2 regions of the Lacticaseibacillus parahuelsenbergensis genome follow, and region 2 is predicted to be linked to the other one. Evidence: riboswitches for the same ligand, from Rfam matches in the RefSeq annotation. Region 2 holds a riboswitch; the other holds the start of a gene.
The links. Region 2 has a riboswitch for thiamine pyrophosphate ahead of thiT (energy-coupled thiamine transporter ThiT). Riboswitches for the same ligand answer to the same signal wherever they lie in the genome.
Positions count from the first base shown of each region.

Region 1: another riboswitch for thiamine pyrophosphate. It lies ahead of LACPH_RS01580 (ECF transporter S component); the one in region 2 lies ahead of thiT (energy-coupled thiamine transporter ThiT).

Region 1 covers NZ_CP132482.1:342,729-347,149, forward strand. Annotated here, with positions in the region: gene LACPH_RS01575 (LacI family DNA-binding transcriptional regulator) at 350-1,330, shown strand; TPP riboswitch at 1,458-1,548, shown strand; gene LACPH_RS01580 (ECF transporter S component) at 2,004-2,573, shown strand; gene LACPH_RS01585 (ABC transporter ATP-binding protein) at 2,577-3,920, shown strand; gene LACPH_RS01590 (energy-coupling factor transporter transmembrane component T) at 3,925-4,421, shown strand, end outside.
Region 2 covers NZ_CP132482.1:1,746,493-1,750,913, reverse strand. Annotated here, with positions in the region: gene ptsP (phosphoenolpyruvate--protein phosphotransferase) at 1-321, shown strand, start outside; gene LACPH_RS08225 (sugar porter family MFS transporter) at 584-2,008, shown strand; TPP riboswitch at 2,342-2,439, shown strand; gene thiT (energy-coupled thiamine transporter ThiT) at 2,482-3,087, shown strand; gene purE (5-(carboxyamino)imidazole ribonucleotide mutase) at 3,447-3,932, shown strand; gene purK (5-(carboxyamino)imidazole ribonucleotide synthase) at 3,929-4,421, shown strand, end outside.

The DNA of each region.
Region 1 (4,421 bases), 1.4 Mb from region 2:
GCGGTTAATGGGCTAAAAAATAATATCGGTTTTGCGACGGTTAAAATATAAAGCGCTTTCGACAAATTGTCAAGCGTTTGACAATTTAATTCTTTATTGTTGAGAGACTTCATTAGGCTTAGCGTTTTAAAAATGTTTTTCGATTGACAATCAACCGCTTTCAGTTATGATAAAGCTAATCGTGACAAACAGATTGGGGCGCAATGACACCGCACAAGGGTGGCAGAAAAATGCACCGACCAGATGGAACACAGCGACGCGTTATCGCCTCAGCCCAAGCTGCGATCACCAACGCCGATGCCGTCAGTATGTGTCAAGCGTGGAATCTAAAAAGGGGTAATACCAAACTATGACCGTTAAACTTGAAGATGTCGCCAAATTGGCTGGAGTGTCGCCGACCACGGTTTCCCGCGTGATCAATAATTACGGTGCCATCAGTGATAAAACGAAAAAGGCGGTTCATGCCGCCATGAATCAGCTGAATTATCGGCCGAATACTTTGGCTCGCTCGCTACAGGGCAAGTCACCGCATCTCATTGGATTGATCTTCTACGACGTCAGTCACCCATTCTTCGGTGAGCTGGTCTCCCGACTCGAGAATCTGCTGTTCGAGCGCGGGTATAAGGCAATCTTATGCAACAGCGCCAATGATCCGGAAAAGGAGCGCGAGTACCTGCGCCTGCTGGCAGCCAATCAGGTCGACGGTATCATTGCCGGAGCGCACAATGAAAATATTCCGGAATATAAAGCGTACCGGCTACCGATCGTCAGCTTTGATCGCAATCTGGCTCCGACCATTCCGATCGTCAGTTCCGACAATGCCCAGGGTGGGCGCTTGGCCGCATCGGTCTTGTCAGCCAATGGCGTGCAAGCCCCGCTAATCATCACCGGTAAGGAATTGCCGAATTCACCGACAAATGCTCGGTCACAAGGTTTTCACGATTACTTTGCTGCCCATGGAATCGAACCCGCGACCGTGGCGATCCCGTTTGAGACTGCCGCGGCCATTCGCCGCACGGAGATTCAGCACTTATTGGCCGGTGGGCAGTATGACGGAATTTTCTGCACCGATGATCTGACCGCCATGCAGATCCATCAGCTGGCCTTGGCTATGGGCATCCGCGTTCCGGATGACCTAAAACTGATCGGCTATGACGGCACTCGCTTCATTCAAAATTATTACCCAGCGCTGACAACGATTGTTCAACCGTTGGACGACATCTCAAAACTGCTAGTCGACCTGTTACTGACAAGGATCAACGATCACAAGGCTGACCTAGACCCGAATTATTTGCTGCCAGTGAGCCTGCATCAAGGCATAACGGCGTAAAGTGCACCATCACTGGGTTCGGTATTTTTTGTTACCAAGCAGGCTTGACCAAGAAGTTGGCGCTATTCATCAGTTCTTTCCTGTAGCGCTTCCAAATAAAAAGTGATATACTGCCGTTACAATCGAATAGAAACATTTGGGGTGCTGTAAAAGCTGAGATGATACCCATGGAACCTGATGCAGTTAGTACTGTCGCAGGGAAATGTCGTTAAGATCAATCGTTTTTTGATGATTATTTGTGATTTCATGGACCCCGCCGATGATTTGGTGACGGGTCCTTTTTGGTTGAGCGCGAACAGGAGCGCTTAGAAATCGGAGTGTAAGTGGCCTTGAAGTCCAAATGGCTGGACTTTGGCCATTTGGGCTTCAAGGTCCTTACACGTAGATTTCTGCGACTGTGAGCGCGTTATAGAACGCGGCAGTCAGACTCCGCATGTGCCCAAAATAGAACAAATTCCCCGCGTAAAAATCGCACCATTGCGTCTGGGCTTTGGCCATTTAGGCTTGAGGTCCTTACACGCAGACTTCTACACTGGCGATCGCGTTATGGTGAGCCACCGCGCTTTTTGACTTGGCGGGTGAGCCAACATGAGACACAAGTAAGCTTCGAAATGATGGATTGATCATGCCTGGCCCCCGTTTGTCTTTATTTGAAGAAATGGGGGTTATTTTTATGGACAAATGGTCGTTGCGCGATGTTGTCTTACTGGCATTTCTGGCCTTTCTGTTTGGCGGCGTCTTTATGGGTGCCGATGCGATTTACGCGTTGTTGGCAGCGGCATTGACGCCAATCGGTTATGCGCCGTTTGCCAACGAAATTCTGTTTGGTATGTGGGTAATGGCAGCACCGATGACCGCCATGTTGCTGAAAAAGAAAGGCAGTTCGATTTTAGGTGAATGTTTGGCGGCGCTGGCGGAGATGCTCTATGGATCCTACTTTGGCCCGGCTGTCTTGCTGTCCGGTTTTGTTCAAGGCTTGGGTAGTGAGGCGGGATTCATTGTGACCCGTTATCGGCGCTATGACACAGTGAGTCTGCTTTTGGCCGCAGTTGGGACGACGGTTTTCAGTTTTGCCTATGAGTACTTCAAGCTGGGTTACGGCGCATACAGTCTGGGTATGATTCTGGCTCTGGTGACGGTGCGCTTGCTGTCGGTTATTTTCTTCGGCGTTGTTTTGGTTCAACTGGTGATGAAACTTTATGACCAAGCCGCTGGTGCCAAGCGACTGGCTGGCAGGTCGTAAATGATGGGAATTGAACTCAAAAAATTGCGATTTCAGCGGGATGGGCCATTGTTTGATGGCCTTGATTTCGAATTTGCAACGGGCGCGATGACTGTGTTGACCGGTGACAGTGGCAGTGGAAAGTCGACCTTACTCAACTTGATTGCCGGATTTGCGCCACTGGCTTATGAAGGCACGATCTTGGTGGATGGGCAGGATAATCGCAACGCGTCTATGCAAACGAAAGCAAGCCGTGTGGGGATGTTGTTTCAGAATCCTGATCAGCAATTTACCATGCGAACCTTACGCGGTGAACTTAATTTCGCTTTGGAAAATCTCGACTTGCCGGCTGATGTGATGGCGAAACAAATCCGGCAGGCGGTCGCACTGGGCGAAACAGATGACTTTTTGGATCGGGACTTACAGACACTTTCCGGTGGCGAAAAGCAGCGTGCGGCCTTAACGGTTTTGCTGGCGATGGATGCGCCGGTTTTGTTGTTAGATGAGCCGTTTGCCAGCATTGATCCGGCTAGTCGGCAGCAACTCATCACCAAGCTGGGTAAATTACGCGATGCGGGGAAAACAATTGTGATTGCTGATCACGACTTGAGCGATTATGCCGGCGTTGCCGATGAGCTTGTGTCGTTGGAAAAGGGACAGCTGACCCGCTTGCCATTAGCAACACTCACCACAATCCCGACTCATTTTCATTTAACGAAAACCGATGCAGCCACGACTCCTTTACTTCACCTTGATCAGGTGGTTTGTGCCCAGAATCGCCGGGTGTTGATCCATGCGGCTGAATGGCATTTTAATACCGGCATCACGACCCTGACTGGCGCTAATGGCAGCGGTAAGTCGACGTTGTTGCGGGCCATGGTGCAACTGCATCCTTATCAAGGTCGCATGTTTCTCGGTGAACGGCGCTTGCGGCGCAGACAGCGATTGTTCCAGACGATGACGCTGGCGGTGCAAGATGCCACGAAGCAATTTGTGACGCTGACGCCTGCGGATGAATTAAAGTTCGGTGCTCCGCTCACGGCGGAAGTTCGCGAACGCCAACAAGCGGCGCTCGACTATCTGGGATTGACGGAGAAGCAATCCGGCAGCCTGTATCACTTGAGCGACGGGCAAAAGAAAATGATTCAATTGATTGCCATGTTGAGCTTGGACCGGGCCTTTTTACTGTTAGACGAGCCGTTCAGCGGATTGGACGAGCGCGCGTGTGCATTTTTCACCGCGTGGATTAAGGAAAAAGCAGCTGAGGAAGCCTTCTTGATTGTGACCCATCGGCTTGCTCCGTTGGCAGGCGTGAGTCAACAGCATGTTCAACTGGCTGATCAACACTTGGCGGTTCTTGGGGAGTGAAGTGATGTTACCAAAGAAGACGAATGCGCTGAATCTGAGTTTGCTGATACTGCTTTTGACGCTTGAAATATCGTTTAGTCATTCGGTGAAACTTGACTTGGCGCTGATTGGCTTAGCTACTGGCTTTCTGCTGTGGCGACGCGCATTTAAAAGTCTGGTTGTTTTAGCGTTGCTCCCAATGATACCGGCGGCGAGCACATACTGGGCGATCACCTTACACGGTACGGATACGTCCTACGCGTTGTTACTGTTTGTGCGGACTTATGCTTTCACCGCGCTGGGGTTGGTGTTTCTGATCGGTGTCGATCTAGAGGCGTTGCTGCTGTGGCTGGAACAACATAAGCTGTCGCCTAATTTTGTCTACGGCTTGCTGGTTGTCATTCATGCCTTGCCGCAAATCATGCATGAGGTTGCGGCGATTCGTGAAGCCAGTCTATTGCGCGGGCAAAAGCTGCATCCGTGGTCACCCATGATTTACGTCAAGGTGATTTTTGTCGCCAT
Region 2 (4,421 bases):
AACGAACATGTTTCTTACCTGTATCAACCATACAACCCATCGATCCTCCGGTTGGTCAAGCATGTGATTGACTCAGCCCACAAGGAAGGCAAATGGGCTGGCATGTGTGGTGAAGCTGCTGGTGATCCGATCATGGTTCCGTTGCTGCTTGGTATGGGACTTGACGAATATTCCATGTCTGCAACTTCTGTTCTTAAGGTGCGCAGCTTGATGAAGCGGCTCTCCACCGAGGACATGGCTAAGATGGCCGATGTTGCTCTAAATGAAAATATTTCGAATGACGAAAATGCGGACTTGGTTAAAAAGACAACCGGTCAGTAATGACGTCATGATTTGAAGAAGGCTGTCATCCCAAATAGGGTGGCGGTCTTTTTTAATTGCTTTAAAGCTTTGGCGAGAGCTTTGTCATTTCTTTTAAGTGGCTTGGTAAGTAGACGGCAATGCCTGGGCAGATCGTATTTACCTGGTGCACATGCAGCATTTTCAGAAAAGTGGTATGGTTATTATGTAAACTAAAAAGGTCGAGCCGCGATGCAGATCTGTGATAGTAAGTATGGTGGTTCACCGAATGAGGGGGAATTGCATGTATTTACAACATCAAACAAAAACAGGCTTGCAGCGCAGGACTGGTGCTTTTTCCACTGCGCGTGTTCGGTTACGACTAGTGGCGCTCATTTCGACAATGGGCGGGCTTCTTTTTGGCTATGATACCGGCGTCATCAATGGCGCTTTGCCGTTTATTTCCAGTGAACTTAAATTAGCACCGGGTTTACAAGGATGGGTCACCAGTAGTTTAACGTTAGGCGCGGCATTTGGCGCTGTGTTGGTCGGCCGAGTTAGTGACCGATATGGGCGTAAACGTTTGATTACCGGATTAGCCGGTTTATTTTTTCTCGCCACACTCGCTTCTTCACTAGCGCCTAGTGCTGGTTGGTTGATTGGGGCCCGGATGGTCTTGGGGCTGGCAGTCGGTGGTGTTTCGGTTTTGGTTCCTAGTTTTCTGGCTGAAATTGCGCCAACGAATCGGCGTGGTCGGCTTGTGACCCAAAATGAATTAATGGTCGTCTCTGGGCAACTGCTTGCGTTCATCTTGAATGCCGTTTTAGGGACGAATTTTGGTAATGTGCACGGTATTTGGCGGTGGATGATCGTCTTAGCCGTGATTCCGGCTATCTTGCTAGGTGTCGGTACCCATTTTGTTCCCGAGTCGCCGCGTTGGTTAATGATGAAAGGTCGTCAGCAGGATGCCAAAGCCAGTCTTGCGGTTTTGCGAACGCCGCAAGAGGTTCCAAATGAGCTTGAACATTTAAAACAGACGATTGCAAAAAGTGCAGAACATAAAAAGGTCAAGCCGGTTGATGCGCTCAAGGTTAAGTGGATTCGTCGACTATTGATGATTGGTATCGGCTTAGGCGTTATCCAACAAATCGCTGGGATTAATGTCATGATGTATTATGGAACATCAATTTTGCAGATGACCGGATTTGGCCGCAACAGTGCATTGATTGCCAACATTGCCAATGGCGTCACGGCGGTTGCTGCCACAATTGTGACGATGCAATTACTTAAACATGTGCCGCGCCGACCATTATTGATTATTGGTTTAATCGGTACGTCGCTGGCAATTACAGGTGTGACATTTGCTTCCCGTTTGCCGGCAGGATCGCCGCTGCGTTCCTTTACAACCATTCTGATGATGATGCTCTTTCTGGCCTTCTTCCAAGGAGCGATTAGCCCGATGACTTGGCTGCTTATGTCGGAGATCTTCCCGGAACAGTTGCGCGGCCTTGGTATGGGCACAGCGACCTTCTTCCTGTGGTTAGGTAATTTTGCGGTTGGGGTGCTTTTCCCGATTGGTTTGGCACAAATGGGGATGTTTTGGACGTTCGTTTGCTTCATTGTGACGAACATTGTGTCCTTGTTGTTTGTCGTTATCTTTGTCCCGGAAACGGCGGGGAAGTCGTTGGAGGCTTTGCACCGTGAAGAAAAGGCGCGGTTGAGTCGGTGAGTGAAAAAATTCATGTTGCAAGATTGCAGCTGTTCTGAAGTAGGCTCACGTTCCATAAAACGCGTTCGCAGGCCCAGAAACCTGCGTGTAAGGACCTCTCAAGCATAAATGGTAAAAGACAGATCAGTTTCTGATGCACTTAAAAACGCGCTCACCAGCCCAGAAACCTCCACATAAGGACCTCAGACCTAAATGGCCAAAGCCCGGTCATTTAGGTCTGAGGCCACTTATGCTCCGGTTTCTAACCGGGCTGGTTCACGCTCTGCTCTGGGTAAAATATTTGCCCTTTCTCCAAAGTCTGGTAGGATAAAGTTGTATCAATTAATTCGATGAACCTTCACAAAGGGGAGCCATTGGCTGAGATCGGGGAGACCCGGACCCTTCGAACCTGTTCGTTAATGCGAGCGTAGGGATTTGTGAACGGTCGGAAGCGACCTTCTTTGTGAGTGGGGATTCACTAGGAGGCTTTTTTTATGCAACAACATAAGCGTCTGGTTGTTATTTTGGAAACAGCGATTATTGCCGCGTTTGCGATGGCGCTGACGTATATTCCGCATACCACCGGTGTTTCGGCGATTGAGTTGAATTATGGCTTGATTCCGATCGCTGTTTTGGCGATGCGGCGTGGGGCGATTCCTGCCGCATGGGCTGGCTTTGTCTGGGGCATTCTTGATTTGATTCTGCGTGGCCTGAGCGGTGGCAGTGTTCTGAACCCGATTCAGGGCTTTCTTGAATATCCAATCGCGTTCACGCTGGTTGGTTTGATGGGCTTGACCTATGCTGCCTTTCAAAAGAACGTTCGCGGCGGTGAAAAGGTAAAGGCTAGTGGCTATGCGTTTGCTGGCATTATCATCGGTACTTTTGCTAAGTACTTCATTCACTTTATCGCGGGCGTGGTTTTCTGGGGCAGTTACGCACCAAAAGGCATGAATGCCTGGATCTATTCGTTGATCGTTAACGGCGGATCTGCGCTGTTCAGTACCGTATTGGCGATTGTCGTTGTCGGCATTTTGCTAACGGTTGCGCCACAACTCTTTATTGCCAAAGATGGCAAGTCGCTTTCTACCAAAGCAGCTTAAGCCATTGCATCATTCATAAAAATGACTGGTCGGTTCTTGTCTCCCCGTATTGTAAGGGGTTAGGCATCTAGGCCTTAAATCGGTTCCAAAGATGAAATAAATCTTTGAAGCCGATTTTTTTGTTTTCAAGAAAACTGAAGATGATTAGCGCGGCAGTTGCTGAATTTGAAGCGCTTTACGTAGCCAAATTTTCCCATTGAAGTTAGCGATGATTCAAGTTTTAGGCAATGCAAGAATTAATACTTCTAGTAAAACACGAACATTAATTTGAAATAAGTCCAATATAGTTCCATTTTACGGTTGAATGTTGTTTCTGAACGTGCTATTCTCAAAATATCTTAAAGAAAGCAGGGAACAAGATGCAGAAAGTAGCTGTGGTCATGGGCTCAAGCTCCGATTGGCCAACCATGCAACAGGTTGCAACGCAATTGACGGCGCTGGCAATTCCTTATGAAAAGCATGTCATTTCGGCGCACCGCATGCCGGATAAGCTTGCGGAATTCGGTAAGCAAGCGGCTGATCAAGGCTTTGGGGTGATTATTGCTGGAGCAGGCGGTGCGGCTCATTTACCGGGGATGCTCGCAGCCAACACCCTTTTGCCTGTCATCGGAGTTCCAATCAAAACCCGAACATTAAATGGCGTTGATAGTTTGTTATCGATTGTGCAAATGCCAGGTGGGGTGCCAGTCGGAACCATGGCCATCGGTGATGCCGGTGCTGTCAACGCTGCTTTATTTGCCGCTTCAATCCTAGCTTTGACAGATGAGGCATTAACCCAACGTCTCGAAGCCTTTCGTGCCGAGCAGACCAAACGCGCCGAAGAAAGCGAGGCTGCGCTCAAATGATTGATGTGGTGACGTCTCCGGCAACAATCGGCATTATCGGCGGTGGTCAGCTTGGTCGGATGTTAGCCCAAAGCGCCAAAACCATGGGCTATCGTGTTGGCATTTTGGAGCCGACTCCGAACTCACCCGCGGGTCAGGTCGCGGACTTCCAAATTACGGCGCCCTACGATGACCAAGCGGCGTTGACCAAGTTAGCCAAGGAATCCGATGTTTTAACTTATGAGTTCGAAAATGTTGACTTAGCTGCACTTGAGGCTGTTCAACATTTAACTCGCATCCCTCAAGGCACGGCAATCCTTGCAACAACGCGTGACCGCATCAAGGAGAAAACCTTTCTTGAAACCCACGGCGTTCCAGTAACACCGTTTGCGGCCGTTGATTCACCGGCAACACTGAAAACCGCGATTGCCAAGATCGGCCTGCCAGCGATTCTGAAAACCACAACAGGCGGTTATGACGGACACGGCCAACAAGATATCAACACACTGG